2 regions of the Nonomuraea sp. NPDC050536 genome follow, and region 1 is predicted to be linked to the other one. Evidence: riboswitches for the same ligand, from Rfam matches in the RefSeq annotation. Region 1 holds a riboswitch; the other holds the start of a gene.
What was found. A riboswitch is a leader RNA that binds a small molecule or an ion and turns the genes downstream of it on or off. The one in region 1 is predicted to bind S-adenosylmethionine.

Region 1 (7,568 bases):
CTCATCGACGGGTGAGGTCACGGACGGCCTCGACGAGGCGGTCCACGTGCTCCTGCGTCGTGCCGATGCCGATGGAGGCGCGCACGGCGGAAGCCGTACCGTCCTCGCAGCCGCCATCTGAGGTGCCCAGCAGGTGGCGGACGAACGGGTGGGCGCAGAACTTGCCGTCGCGCACGCCGATGCCGTAGTCGCCGGACAGCGCCTCGGCCACCTCGCGCGCCGAGTAGCCCTCGACGGTGAACGACACGATGCCCACGCGCGGGTGGTCGGGGCCCCACAGCGACAGCTCGCGCACGCCCGGGGTCGAGGCCAGGCCGGCGCGCAGGCGCGAGATCAGCCGCTCCTCCTCGAGGACCAGCTCGGTCCAGCCGGTGGCCGTCAGCGCGTCGCACGCGGCGGCCAGCGCGATCGCGCCCAGCACGTTCGGCGTGCCGGCCTCGTGCCGCGGCTCGGGGTCGTCGTGCCACTCGGTCGTCTCGTCGACCGCCTTCACCGCGCCGCCGCCCTTGAGGTACGGCTCGCCGTCCGAGAGCCAGTCGCGGCGGCCCACCAGGACCCCGGCGCCGAAGGGCGCGTAGAGCTTGTGGCCGGAGAAGGCGACGTAGTCCAGGTCCAGCGCGGTCAGGTTGAGCCTGCGGTGCGGCACCAGCTGGGCGGCGTCGACGAGGATGCGGGCGCCGTGCCGGTGCGCGATGTGGGCGAGGGCGGCGATGGGCCACAGCTCGCCGGTGACGTTGGAGGCGGCGGTCACCACGAGCAGCTTGGGGCCGTCGATCGCGGCCAGGGCCTCGTCGGCCGCGCGGACCGCCGCGCCGGGGAAGGCGGGCGGCGCCAGCCGTACGGACTGGGCCCAGGGCAGCAGCGAGGCGTGGTGCTCGGTGTCGAAGACGACCACGGTGGTGTCCTCGGGGAGGCAGCCGGCCAGCAGGTTCGTGGCGTCGGTGGTGTTGCGGGTGAAGATGACCGCGTCGTCGGGGCGGGCGCCCACGAAGGCCCTGACGGTGTGGCGGGCCTGCTCGTATCGGGCGGTGGTGAGCTGGGAGGCGTAGCCCGCGCCGCGGTGCACGCTGGAGTAGGCCGGGAGCGCGGCGGTGACGGCCTCGCTGACCGGCACCAGACAGGGGGCGCTGGCGGCGTAGTCGAGGTTGGCGTAGGAGACCAGCTTGCCGCCCTTGACCGGGACCTCCAGGTCGGCGCCGAGCACGGCGGGGATCGAGCGGGCCAGTCCGGCGGGCTCGTCGGCGACGGCCTGAGCGGGCACGGAGTTGAAGATCGTCAGCGTGGACACAGCACGTCCCTCGGGTCATCGGACCCCAGGAAGCAGCCACGGAGCCCGCGCTTGCCCGCCACACTTCGTGGCGGACCAGGTCTTCACCCGGGGCACCCCGCCGCGGACGCGAGGGTTGCCGGCCAGCTAGCCGGGGCTTGTCGCTGGCACTCATGACCTACGAGGGGAACTATAACCGACACCCGGCCGTCGATCGCAACCCCGCGAACTTCTCCGCCGCCTGTGTCGTTGGTACCAGGAAACCGTCCCTGGCCTGCGTGGAGGTGTGCAGATGTTGGACTGGGTTGCCGACCCACAAATCTGGATCGGGTTCTTCACCCTGGTCGCCCTGGAGATCGTGCTGGGCATCGACAACATCATCTTCATCTCCATCCTGGCCGGGAAACTGCCCGAATCGCAGCGGGATAAGGCACGCATCATGGGCCTGGGCGCGGCGCTCATCAGCCGGCTGCTCCTGCTGCTCGCGCTGTCGTGGGTGGTGAAACTCACAGCGCCGCTGTTCGAGGTCTTCGGTCAGGAGATCTCGGGGCGGGACCTGATCCTGCTGCTCGGCGGTCTGTTCCTGCTGGCCAAGAGCGTCACCGAGATCGGCCACAGCATGGAGCTGAAGGAGCAGGACGGCAAGGCCCGCGCGGTCACCTCGTTCACCTCGGTGATCCTGCAGATCATGGTGCTCGACGTCGTCTTCTCGCTCGACTCGGTCATCACCGCCGTCGGCATGGTCGACAAGCTCGGCGTGATGGTCGCGGCGGTGATCGTGGCGGTGGTGGTGATGCTGTTCGCCTCCGGGCCGATCGCCCGCTTCGTGGACCGGCATCCGAGTATCAAGATGCTGGCGCTGGCCTTCCTGGTGCTGATCGGGGTGGTGCTCATCGCCGAGGGGCTGGGGCAGCACGTCTCCAAGGGCTACATCTACTTCGCGATGGCGTTCTCGCTCGTCGTGGAGCTGCTGAACATCCGGATGCGGAGCAGGCACAACAAAGCCGAACCTAAGATGCATTCGTGAGCTTTGATCCATGGAATCCGGATTTCGTGGCATGGCCCTATGACGGCCTCGCCGAGCTGAGGCGCGAAGGGGCCGTCCACTACTTCGAACCCAGCAACCAGTGGCTGATCCCCCGGCACGCGGACGTCAACGCGCTGCTCAGGGACAGGCGGCTGGGCCGCGACTACCTGCACGTGGCCACCCACGAGGAGTTCGGCAGGAAGCCCGCGCCGGACTTCCTCGAGCCGTTCTGGCGCATGAGCAGGGCCGGGATGCTGGAGGTCGAGCCGCCTGAGCACACCAGGCTGCGCCGCCTGGTGTCCAAGGCGTTCACCCCCCGCATGGTCGAGTCCATGCGGCCCCGCGTCCAGACGATCGTGGCCGGCCTGGTCGACGCCTTCGTCGAGAAGGGCGGCGGCGACCTGATCGCCGAGGTGGCCGAGCCGCTGCCGGTCACGGTCATCGCCGAGATGCTGGGCGTGCCCGAGTCCGACCGGCATCTGCTGCGGCCCTGGTCGGCCGACATCTGCGGCATGTACGAACTCAACCCCTCGCTGGAGGCCCAGCACACGGCCGCCCGCGCGGCGACCGAGTTCATGGACTACCTCAAGGACCTGGCCAGGACCCTCACCGGCGACAACCTGGTCACCGCGCTCGCCCAGATCGACGAGCTCACCGAGGACGAGCTGGCCGGGACCTGCATCCTGCTGCTCAACGCCGGCCACGAGGCCACCGTGAACGTCACGGGCAACGGCTGGTGGTCGCTGTTCAGGAACCCGGGCGAGCTGGCCAGGCTGCGCGCCGACCACTCCCTGCTGCCCACGGCCATCGAGGAGCTGATGCGCTTCGACACGCCGCTGCAGTTGTTCGAGCGCTGGGTGCTGGAGGACATCGAGGTCGACGGCGTCCGGATCCCGCGCGGATCCGAGGTGGCGCTGCTGTTCGGATCGGCCAACCACGACCCGGACGCCTTCCCCGACCCCGACAGGCTCGACATCGGCCGGGTGGACAACCCGCACATCTCCTTCGGCGCGGGCATCCACTTCTGCCTGGGCGCGCCGCTGGCCAGGATCGAGCTGATGGAGTCGTACGGCGCGCTGCTCGCCAAGGCGCCCAAGCTGGAGCTCGTGCGCGAGCCCGAGTGGAAGCCGGGCTACATCATCCGCGGCCTGGAGGCGCTCGAGGTCACGGTGTAGCGAACGGGGTAGTGATCGGGCGGTCGCCGCCGAACATCGCGGCCGGGTCGTGGCGCCTCTTCAGCTCGGCCAGGCGCCGCTCGTGCTCGGCGGTGAAGACCCTGCACATCTCGCCGGGCTCGCCGACGAAGTTGAACGGCACGCGCCCGTTGGCCGCCGGCCCCAGCCCCGCGGCCAGGCGCTTGCCGAAGTCCCTGATCTCCTGGCCGGCGCCGATGCTGATCGTCGCGACCACGAACTCGCCCGACCAGTAGGCCGACCCGCTGGCCCTGCTGTCCGCGTGGTCGCCGCCGCCGACGTGCCTGACCATCAGCATGAGGTACGGCTCCGCCCCTCGGGGCGCGATCGAGGCCAGGTGGTCGATCACACCGTCGGACAGCTCCGTGAGCACTTCCGCGTTGATCGAGATCGGCAGCGGATCCCGCGGATCCTGGGTGATCTCGTCGATCCGGGTGAACGGCATCGGTCCCGTCGTGTCGTCGACCAGGCCCGGGATCGCCCGCAGCCGGTCGAGGTCGGGAGCGCCGGGGCCGCAGTGGACCAGGCAGACCCGGGCGAACGAGCGGCCCCGCAGGTGCTCGGGCATCGCCGGGTTGTCGGGAACATGCAGCACCCCGGCCAAGGACGTGACCTCCACCGGGACGCCCTCCAGCCACTCCCGGTAGCCGGTCAGCACGTTCCTGATCTGCTCGACCGGCCAGTACAACGCCCCGCCGTACACCTCGGCCGCGGGGACCAGGCGCACGCGCAGCGCGGTGACGACGCCGAAGTTCGGCCCGCCGCCGCGCAGCGCCCACATCAGGTCCGGCGCGGTGCGGTCGTCGATCCAGCGCAGCTCGCCGCCGGCGGTCACGAGCTGGGCCTTGACGATCGCGTCACTGGCCAGGCCGTGCTTGCGCGACAGCCAGCTCAGGCCGCCACCCAGGCTGAACCCCACCGCGCCGACACTGCTCGAGGTCCCGCACAGCGGCGCGAGCCCGTACGGCGCGGCCGCCTCGGCGACCTGCTTCCACCTCGTGCCCGGCTGGATCAGCGCCGTGGCGGTCTCGGGATCGACGCTGACGCCGGTCAGCCGGTCCGTGAGGATGAGCAGCTCGTCTCCGGCCGGCCGGAGCGCGCCGTGGCCGGTCGCCTGGACCCGCACGCGCACGCCGTTCCTGGCCGCCCAGGCCACGGCCCGCGCGATGTGCTCGGACGACTCTGCGGCGACCACGTAGGCGGGGCGGTGCGTGACGGCCAGGTTCCAGGCCGGGCAGAGCGCGTCGTAGCCCTCGTCGCCAGGCCGCAGCAATCCGCGGACGTCATCTGTTCCGTGCATGCCCCGCCCTCGTCCGCGTCCGGTGTCGTTTATCAGGCAGAACGTTCCCTGAGCAGGTTCCGCGCAACCGGGATCTCGGCGCTGTAGGTGGTGCCCGCGCCGATCACGGTGTTGCAGCGCATCCTGCCCCACGGTCCACTGGCCTCCTCCCGGCCCGGCGCGACGCCGGATCCGTCGTGGCTCACTGTCACCCGTACCGAGCTGGCGCTCGCCGTGATCGCGACTGAGAGCGTGCGCACGTGGGCGGCACGTGCGACGCGGTCGAGGATCTCGTCGAGCAGATCGCGCAGCGCGTCGCCGAGGGAGAGGGGGAGGTCGGCTTCGGGCAGCGCCCAGATCTCCAGCCGCACGCCGGTCTGGGTCGACCATTCCGCGAGCTGATCGCACGGGCCCGGGAGGAGGCGGGTTCTCATGCTCCTGATTTCAGCTCCTGGAGCTCCCGCTCGCTATCCGGTAAACCCCCACGCCTAGCGCCGCTGGGTCAGCCAGCCGAAGCCGCCCAGGCCGGAGGGGTCGATGAGCTCGGCCTCCTCCGTGGCGCGCGCCAGCGCCCTCAGATAGCCGCGCGGGTCGGTGGTCGCCAGCTCGATGGACGGGCGTGTGCCGGTGATGCCCAGCGCCCTGAGCATCGCGCGCTGTGTGGACAAGGCTGTGGATATCGCGCCGGCCCTCGCGCCCGCCTCGGCGCACGCGTCGAGTGCCACGTGCGCGGTGATATCGCAGGTACCGTCGGGGATGGGCGCCACGACGGCGCCGTCTCGGTATCCCGTGAGCGTCCCGCAGGGCGGCCGGTTATCCACAGGGTGTGCATAATCGATGGCCACGGCTCGGCCCCGCGCCAGCCGTGCCAGGACCGCCGCCCAGGCCGCGTCGCGCGAGCACCCGATCTCGGCCCGCGCGCCGATCCGCCGCAGCGGCCACCACCGCTCCAGCCACCGCCTGGCGGCCTCGCTCACCGGGTCGCCCAGGCGCTCCTCGCCGGTCTCGGTGTCGACCAGCACGAGCCTGGGGCCGTCGGCGGTCAGCTCGGCGATGTCGACGGGGACGTTGTCGAGCCACTCGTTCGCGATGGCCAGCCCCACGATGCCGGACGGGATCGTGGCGCTCCAGGTGATCGCCTCCGGCAGCCCGCCGGGCCTGGGGGACAGGTCCACCGCCGTGATGCTCAGCCGCTCGCGCAGGTACGGCGGCGCCGCGGCGAGCACGTGGCCGACCAGGACCCCCTCGCCCGCGCCGATGTCCACCAGGTCCAGCTGCTCCGGCGAGCCCAGCTCGGCGTCGACCTCGAGCAGCAGGGCGAGCACGGCCTCGGCGAAGGCGGCCGAGGCGCTGACGGAGGTGCGGAAGTGGCCCGAGGGGCGTTCGCGCAGGTAGAAGCCGCCCTCGCCGTACAGGGCGCGCTCCACGGCGACACGCCAGCTCAGCCACATGTCTGGACTATCTCATGACCTGGAGGTGGAACGCTGGGTGATTGTTTGACTACGCAATGTCGCAGGTTTGCGCTAGCGTTACGCAGAGTCGCCGGACGATCTCTCCCGGTTCGGTCGTCCGCAAGTCGAGAGGAGCCCCTACGTGTTCAAGAAGGCTGTCGTCGTGGCCGGATCCCTAGCCATGCTCTCCCTGGCCGCGCCTGCCTACGCCGACACGACCAGTGGCCAGGGCGGTGTGCTCTCCGGCAACCAGGTGTTCGCCCCCATCACCATCCCGGTCAACGTCTGCGGCAACGCCGTGGCGATCCTGGGCGTGGCCATCGCCGGTTGCAAGGGTGGCGCCACCGCCATCGTGCACCGCTAGCAAGAAGAAGCTCGGATCGGTCAGACGTGACCGATCCGAGCTCCTAATCCTGGCCGGTCAGTCGGCGGATGGCCGGCCAAGTGCACCTCATGTCAGGGGTCGCACATCGTTCAGTGCGGGCGTCGGGTAGCAGTTGGGCTGCTCGGCGCCCGCCTCTATTCGATGATCCCCTCTCTTCATCTCTTCCGACAGGGGGTGCACCATTTGTATGCCCTCGTCCGATTTGGTCCTATCTCAACCCCTGGCAAAACCCTCAGCCACCCTCGGGAGATCCCCACAGCTCCCTCACCTCCCTCTATCTTCCTCGCCCCCTCGCGCTCCCTGCGCGCGCCCCCTTCCTTGCCCTCCATGGTCCGTTGTCCTGCGCTCGTGCGGCCGGTGGCGGCGGCCCGCCGTACAAGATCACCACAAACGCCGGGTGCGGTGGAGGGGTGTGGGGGTGGGAGGCCGTTACGCTGGTCGGCAGTGCCATACGGTCGACAGGGGTGGGACGTCATGGACGCAGGTGATCGCCCGGCACGGCTGGCCGTCGGCGTGCTGGGAGCCGGGAAAGTGGGCTCGGTACTGGGCGCGGCGCTCGCCCAGGCAGGACACCGCGTGGTCGCCGCGAGCGGCGTTTCCGACAGGTCGCAGAGGTGGGCCGTCGAGCGGCTGGGCGTCCAGCCGTCCAGGCCGGACGAGGTGGTGGCGGCGGCGGAGCTGATCCTGCTGACCGTGCCCGACGACACGTTGCCCGACCTGGTGGCCGGGCTGGTCGCGACGGGCGCCGATCTACGGGGCAAGCTGCTTGCTCACTGCAGCGGCGCGTACGGCCTGGCGGTGCTGGAGCCGGCCGCTCTCGAGGGCGCGTTGCCGCTGGCGCTGCATCCGGTGATGACGTTCACGGGGCGCGACGACGACCTGAACAGGATCACCGGCATCTCGTTCGGCGTGACCTCGCCCGAGCCGCTGCGCCCGATCGCCGAGGCGCTGGTGGTGGAGATGGGC
Region 2 (7,568 bases), on a different contig from region 1:
CGCAGGCGCGGGCCCACAGCTGGTCGCCGTCCACGCCGAGCGCGTGCACGCCGATCTGGGTCGTGCGCCCCTCATAAGTAACGCTATTTTCGGAAATATCAGCACCTAGGAGGGCGGCGCAGCAGTCCATGAACGCCGACGCCCACCGCTTGGCCAGGAACCCGGCGTGGTCGGCGCCCAGGATGCCCTCGAGCACCTCCCTGGCCACCTCGTCGGGCAGCAGCGAGAAGTACTCGGGCGGCGCCCACGGGGTGTGGCTGAAGTGCGCGATGCGCAGGTCGGGCCGCTCGGCGCGGAGCATCGCCGGGGTCAGGGTCAGGTGGTAGTCCTGCACCATCACCCGCGCCCCATGGCCGGCCTCCTCGGCCAGCGCCATCGCGAACGCCCCGTTGTAGTCGCGGTAGGACTCCCACTCCCGCTGGAACCTGGTGCCGAACAGCGGCGCGTTCGGGGTGTTGTAGAGCAGGTGATTCACGAACCACAGCGTGGAATTCGCCACGGCGTTGTACGCCCGGTGGAACGTGGCGGGCGGAATATCCAGCATCCGCACCGCCCCGGTCTCGTAGCCGGCGAGATCCAGGCGGCCGCCGGGAGCCTGCCGTACGGCACTCCTGTCGCCGTCGGACAGAGCCGCGCAAACCCACAGGACACCCCCGTCCTTGGCCACTCCGGACAGCCCGGAAACAAGCCCACCACCACCGCGCCTCATGGTGAGAACCCCGTCGTCGGACACGGTGAACGACACGGGCCCTCTATTGGAGGCCACCAGGACGCTGTTCATTTGAGCTCCCTCCGACCATAGGATCCCAGCTATGGCGCTTGATGAGCTAACCGAGGAACTGGCCCGCTCCGCCGCCGCCGGAGATCATCGCGCACTCGGCGAGCTCCTGCGGCGGATCGAGCCCGATGTGTTGCGGCACTGCAGCCGGATCCTGCCGTATCACCAGGATGCGGAGGAGGCCTCCCAGGACACGTTGCTGGCCGTCGCGCGCAACATCGGGCGGTTCGAGGGGCGGGCGAGGTTCAGCACCTGGCTGCACATCGTGACCGCCAACTGCGCGCGGACCACCTACCGCACGCTGAAGCGCAGGGCGGCCGAGCAGAGCTCCGACGAACTGCCCATGCAGAAGCCCGACGTGCGCCGGGTCAGCGTGATCGCCGGGTCGCGGCTCGACCTGCTCGACGCGATGGAGGCGCTGGAGTCCGACAAGCCGGATCTGGCCCAGGCGCTGGTGCTGCGCGACATCGTCCAGCTCGACTACAACGAGGTGGCCGAGCAGCTCGGCATCCCGCTCGGCACCGCCAAGTCCCGCATCCACCAGGCACGCAAGTACGTCCAGGGCGTGCTCGGGGAGGACTACCGCTGAGTCTCATTTGCTGAGACGTTTTTCTGGGCCCCGTTGCGCCCGGGTACAGTACTGGTCAACAACCGAATATTGCTCATCCAGAGGGGTGGAGGGACCGGCCCTGCGAAGCCCCGGCAACCCTCCCGGTTTGAGACTCGCGACAGGGCGAGGCCGACCGGGACAGGTGCCAATTCCGGTCTGCGGTCAAGGTGGCCGCGGGCGAAGATGAGGGAAGGCCTCGCTTCATGTCGCTCGACTTTGGTCCTGCCGTCGCTCTGTCCTGCCGCGAGTGCGGCGCCCGTTACGACCTGGGTCCCAACTTCGCCTGTATCGAGTGTTTCGGGCCGCTCGAAGCGGCCTACGACTTCGGTACGGTGACCCGCGCGCAGATCGAGGCGGGTCCCACCAACATCTGGCGCTACCAGCCCCTGCTTCCGGTCCCCGCCGACGTGGCGTCCAAGCGGAACATGAACCCGGGCTGGACCAAGCTCGTCAAGGCGGACAACCTGGGCAAGGCCCTGGGGATCCGCTCGCTGCACGTCAAGGACGACTCCGGCAACCCCACCCACTCCTTCAAGGACCGGGTCGTGGCCATCGCCGTCGAGGCGGCCCGCAACTTCGGCTTCCACACGCTGTCGTGCTCCTCCACCGGCAACCTGGCCGGCGCCGTGACGGCCGCCGCCGCTCGTGCCGGGTTCGACGCGTGCGTGTTCATCCCCGCCAACCTGGAGCAGGCCAAGATCGCCATGGCCCGGGTGTTCGGCGGCAAGCTCATCGGCATCGAGGGCACCTACGACGAGGTCAACCGCTTCTGCTCGGAGCTGATCGGCGACCCGCTCGGCGACAAGTGGGGCTTCGTCAACGTCAACCTGCGGCCCTACTACGCCGAGGGTTCCAAGACGCTGGCCTACGAGATCGCCGAGCAGCTCGGGTGGAGGCTGCCGGAGCAGATCGTGATCCCGATCGCCTCCGGGTCCCAGCTGACGAAGATCGACAAGGGCTTCAAGGAGCTGATCGCGCTCGGGCTGGTGGAGGACACGCCGTACAAGGTCTTCGGGGCGCAGGCGCTGGGCTGCTCGCCGGTGTCGGCCGCGTTCAAGGCCGGGCACGACGTGGTCCAGCCGGTCAAGCCCGACACCATCGCCAAGTCGCTGGCCATCGGCAACCCGGCCGACGGGCCCTACGTGCTCGACATCGCCCGCCGTACGGGGGGAGCGGTCGAGGACGTCACAGACCCCGAGATCGTCGAGGCGATCAGGCTGCTGGCCTCCACCGAGGGGATCTTCGCCGAGACAGCAGGCGGGGTCACGGTCGGCGTGCTGAAGAAGCTGGTCGAGAACGGCACGCTGGACCCCGAGGCGGAGACCGTGGTGCTCAACACCGGCGACGGGCTCAAGACGCTCGACGCCGTCTCGGACGATGCCCAGCCGACGGCCGTGATCCGGCCCTCTCTCGACGCGTTCCGCGCGATCTGAAAGGAAGTTTTGGAAATGAGCGTGTCAGTGCGGATTCCCACCATTCTGCGCACCTACACCGGGGGTAACGCAGAAGTCAGTGGCGAAGGTGCAACTCTGCGTGAGGTGCTCGCGAAGCTCGACTCGGACTATCCGGGGATCGGCCCGCGGATTCTGGATGAATCGGGCAAGATTCGTCGTTTTGTCAACGTTTACATCGGCGAAGAGGACGTCCGATTCGCCGAGGGGCTCGACACCGCAGCCCCGGAGGGAGCACAGATCTCCATCATCCCGGCGGTCGCCGGCGGCTGACCCGCTGGACGAGAAGGCGCCCCTTGTGGGCGCCTTCCACATTTCTGGACAATTCAAGATTGAACAACTCAGCCCTGGATGAAATGCGGAGTTTTCCGATTGACTCTGTTGCCATACACCGTGCCACAGGTATGGTCGAGGGCGATCGTCTGGCTTGATTTCGCATAAGTCATGGCGATTGCGGGTCTCGCGAGAGGAATGGGCGAGATCTGTGAGCCCAGTAAGAGGAGTCGGAAGTGGCGCAGGGCACCGTCAAGTGGTTCAACGCGGACAAGGGCTATGGCTTCATCGCTGTTGACGGTGGTAAAGATGTATTCGTCCATTACTCAGCGATCATGATGGACGGATACCGCTCTCTCGAACAGGGCCAGCGTGTCGAGTTCGAGATCACGCAGGGACAGAAGGGGCCGCAGGCGGAGGGTGTCCGCGCGGTCTGACGTCATTGCACCGGCAGATCGCACGGCAGCGCAGTCCGTGCGACCTGCCACCCGTCTTACCGTTCGACCTGGGGTGCGGCGGGTCCTGAGGGGGACCCGCCGTGCCGTATGACCTGGGCAGGAGTGGCTGTCGCTTGCACTCGACGGGGTAGAGTGCTAAACAGTTCGTTGGCACTCTCTGATGCAGAGTGCCAGCACTGGATCGAGACGATGGGGTCTGCCGAACGGAGTTGCGGACCCATATGCCGTCGCGGGCGTCGGCTCGGTCCTTGAGAAGCCACCCTGCATCTGGGAGGTCTAGCCTTATGGCAGCCAAGATGATCGCGTTTGACGAGGACGCCCGGCGCGGTCTCGAGCGCGGTATGAACCAGCTCGCCGACGCCGTCAAGGTGACCCTGGGTCCCAAGGGCCGCAACGTCGTGCTGGAGAAGAAGTGGGGCGCTCCCACGATCACCAACGACGGTGTCTCCATCGCCAAGGAGATCGAGCTCGAGGACCCGTGGGAGAAGATCGGCGCTGAGCTGGTCAAGGAAGTCGCCAAGAAGACGGACGACGTCGCGGGTGACGGCACCACCACAGCCACCGTGCTCGCCCAGGCGCTGGTCCGCGAGGGCCTCCGCAACGTCGCCGCCGGCGCCAACCCGATGGCCCTGAAGAAGGGCATCGAGGCCGCCGTCGAGCGCGTCAGCGAGGAGCTGTCCAAGCTCGCGAAGGACGTGGAGACCAAGGAGCAGATCGCCTCCACCGCCTCCATCTCCGCCGCCGACCCCGAGATCGGCTCGCTCATCGCCGAGGCGATGGACAAGGTCGGCAAGGAAGGCGTCATCACCGTCGAGGAGAGCAACACCTTCGGCCTCGAGCTCGAGCTCACCGAGGGCATGCGCTTCGACAAGGGCATGACGTCGATGTACTTCGTCACCGACTCCGACCGTATGGAGGCGGTGCTCGAGGACCCGTACATCCTGATCGTCAACTCGAAGATCTCGGCCAACAAGGACCTGCTGCCCCTGCTCGACAAGGTCGTGCAGTCCGGCAAGCCGCTCCTGATCATCGCCGAGGACGTCGACGGCGAGGCCCTGGCCACTCTGGTCGTCAACAAGATCCGTGGCCTGTTCCGCTCCGTCGCGGTCAAGGCTCCGGGCTTCGGTGACCGCCGCAAGGCCATGCTGGGCGACATCGCGATCCTGGCCGGCGGTCAGGTCATCGCCGAGGAGGTCGGTCTCAAGCTCGAGAACGCCACCCTCGACCTGCTCGGCCGCGCCCGCAAGGTCGTCGTGACCAAGGACGAGACCACGATCGTCGACGGCGCCGGTGACGCCGACGCGATCGCCGGCCGGGTCAACGAGATCCGCGCCGAGATCGAGCGCACCGACTCCGACTACGACCGCGAGAAGCTCCAGGAGCGCCTGGCCAAGCTCGCCGGTGGTGTGGCCGTCATCAAGGCCGGCGCCGCCACGGAGGTCGAGCTCAAGGAGCGCAAGCACCGCATCGAGGACGCCGTTCGCAACGCGAAGGCGGCCGTCGAGGAGGGCATCGTCCCCGGCGGTGGCGTGGCCCTGCTGCAGGCCGGCGCCAACTCCTTCGACAAGCTCGAGCTCAACGGCGACGAGGCCACCGGTGCCGCGATCGTCAAGAAGGCTCTCGAGGAGCCCCTCAAGCAGATCGCGGTCAACGCCGGTCTCGAGGGCGGCGTCGTGGTCGAGAAGGTTCGCAACCTCACCCCCGGTGAGGGTCTGAACGCGGCCACCGGCGAGTACGTCAACATGTTCGAGGCCGGCATCATCGACCCGGCCAAGGTGACGCGCTCCGCGCTGCAGAACGCCGCCTCCATCGCGGCGCTCTTCCTCACCACCGAGGCCGTCATCGCCGAGAAGCCGGAGAAGAACCCGGCTGCGCCCGCCGGCATGCCCGGTGGCGGTGACATGGACTTCTAGTCCGTCCACGAAGAAGGGCGTCCGTAACGGGCGCCCTTTTTTCGTGCCCGCGTATGGCGCGCCGCTACAGCGGCTTCACCCAGCGGCCCCATTCGGGCTGGCGCCGATATCCGGCGGCGGACCAGGCGTGGTGGGCCAGCGTGTTGCCGTCGAGCACCATGGCATCGGCCCTGAACGCCCCGAACTCGGCGAAGCGCGCCTCGGCCGCGGCCAGCAGCGTCCTGGCCACGCCCTTGCGCCGGTGATCAGGATGTACGGCGAGCCGATACAGATGCGCCCGCCAGCCGTCCCACCCGGCGATCAGCGTGCCCACCATGTCGTCGCCGAGCTCGGCGATCATCAGGGCTTCTGGGTCGCGCTCGATCAGGGCGAGCACCTTGCCGGCGGAGTCACGCCGGTCGGTGCCCTCGGCGGCGAACAGCCAGAAGTCGAGCACGGCCTCGACATCCTCGACCGTCCCGGATCGGACCTTAACCCCGAACTCGCCCATAACCCGCGAAACTACCAGACCTCCCCGTCGCGGCCCGGGGCGCTTGCCGTACGCGAATCAGATGCCGAAGTGGGCGACGACGTGGCCGCGGGCCAGGGTGTTGGCGGTGATGTTGAAGCCCGCCACCGCGGGGCTGACCGAGTCGTCGATGCCGAGCTTGTCGACCCCGAGGGCGTGCACCGTGAAGACGTAGCGGTGCGGGTCACCGGGCGGCGGGGCCGCGCCGCCGTAGTCCTTGGAGCCGTAGTCGTTGCGGGCGTGGACGGCGCCCTCGGGCAGGCCCTTGAAGTCCGCCGACGTGCCCGCGCCCGTGGGGAGCTCCGTGACCGTGGCGGGGATGTCGAAGACGACCCAGTGCCAGAAGCCGCTGCCCGTGGGCGCGTCGGGGTCGAAGCAGGTGACGGCGTAGCTGCGCGTGTCGGCGGGCGCCCCGGACCAGCGCAGGTGCGGGGACTGGTTCTGCCCCGTCATGCCCCAGTCGTTGAAGACGTGGGCGTCGCTCAGCCGCTCGCCGTGGGTGATGTCGTCGCTCTCGACCGTGAGCGACGGGACGGAGGGCAGATGATCATGCGGAAGCGGTGCAGGCACGGCATCCTCCTTGGGTGAGAGCTCCTCGGCACCATCCTAGGAGTGGCCACGCCGGGCGCGGGTATCCCGGGATCATGGATGCCGACGTCGCCGTGGTGGGCGCCGCGACCCGCTGGGCGGGATACATGGACGGCGCGGTCGAATCCGGCCACCGCGCCGCCCAGGAATGCCTCACCGACTGACGCTCGGTGGAAGCCGGGTCAACCCGCCAGCAGTGCGGGGAGAGGTTTGCTGTGCAGGACCGTCAGGGAGGTGACGGCGCGGGTGAGGACCACGTAGAGGCGGGCCAGGCCGCGGGGTTCGGCGGAGACGATGTCAGCGGGTTCGAGGACGATGACGTGGTCGTACTCGAGACCCTTGGCCAGCGTCGCCGGGATGACCAGGACGCGGTGCTCCTCGGTCGACTCGGGACCCAGGACGGCGTGGGGGACGCCGGAGAGGTCCGAGGAGATCGAGGGGACCAGGTCGTCGGGGGCGATGACGCCGATCGAGCCCTCCCTGGCCAGCACCTCGCGGACCGTGTCGGTGATCGTGCCGCTGGGCCGTACCGTCAGGGAGCCGGCGCCGGGGCGCAGGGAGCGTGGCGGGGCGAGCTCGGGGGCGATGGCCGGGAGCAGCCGGGCGGCGAAGTCGAGGACCTCGCGCGGCACACGGAAGCCCAGCGTGAGCTCCGTGACCTCGCCGGTGGTCTGGCCGAGGTGCTCGAGGACGCTCTCCCACGAGCTGGTCGACCAGGGCGTGGTGCCCTGGGCGAGGTCGCCGAGGACGGTGGCCGATCCGGTGCGGCAGCGGCGGCCGAGCGCGCGCAGCTGCATCTCGGACAGGTCCTGTGCCTCGTCCACGACCAGGTGGCCGATCGAGGGAGTGCGCTCGATCAGGTCCGCGAGCTCGTCGAGCAGCGCCGCGTCGGCCGCCGACCACTTGGCGGACTTCCAGCTCCGGTACGGTCGTGTCGAAGACGCGCCAGACGAACGCTGTGGCCACAGGAGCATCTCCTGCTCGGAGGC

Region 2: it holds a riboswitch for S-adenosylmethionine, as region 1 does, so the genes downstream of both, thrC (threonine synthase) here and ACIBHX_RS49365 (aminotransferase class V-fold PLP-dependent enzyme) in region 1, are expected to answer to the same signal.

Annotation. Positions count from the first base shown of each region.
Region 1 covers NZ_JBITHD010000034.1:61,958-69,525, forward strand. The annotation lists gene ACIBHX_RS49365 (aminotransferase class V-fold PLP-dependent enzyme) at 2-1,279, opposite strand; SAM riboswitch class IV at 1,331-1,446, opposite strand; gene ACIBHX_RS49370 (TerC family protein) at 1,560-2,294, shown strand; gene ACIBHX_RS49375 (cytochrome P450) at 2,291-3,469, shown strand; gene ACIBHX_RS49380 (FAD-binding oxidoreductase) at 3,459-4,787, opposite strand; gene ACIBHX_RS49385 (hypothetical protein) at 4,820-5,200, opposite strand; gene ACIBHX_RS49390 (SAM-dependent methyltransferase) at 5,255-6,217, opposite strand; gene ACIBHX_RS49395 (chaplin family protein) at 6,360-6,581, shown strand; gene ACIBHX_RS49400 (Rossmann-like and DUF2520 domain-containing protein) at 7,077-7,568, shown strand, end outside.
Region 2 covers NZ_JBITHD010000018.1:158,559-166,126, reverse strand. The annotation lists gene ACIBHX_RS39125 (trehalose-6-phosphate synthase) at 1-781, opposite strand, end outside; gene ACIBHX_RS39120 (RNA polymerase sigma factor) at 813-1,367, shown strand; SAM riboswitch class I at 1,438-1,578, shown strand; gene thrC (threonine synthase) at 1,592-2,821, shown strand; gene ACIBHX_RS39110 (MoaD/ThiS family protein) at 2,837-3,112, shown strand; gene ACIBHX_RS39105 (cold-shock protein) at 3,349-3,549, shown strand; gene groL (chaperonin GroEL) at 3,855-5,483, shown strand; gene ACIBHX_RS39095 (GNAT family N-acetyltransferase) at 5,548-5,973, opposite strand; gene ACIBHX_RS39090 (YbhB/YbcL family Raf kinase inhibitor-like protein) at 6,031-6,561, opposite strand; gene ACIBHX_RS39085 (FAD-dependent oxidoreductase) at 6,636-6,743, shown strand; gene ACIBHX_RS39080 (HelD family protein) at 6,762-7,568, opposite strand, start outside.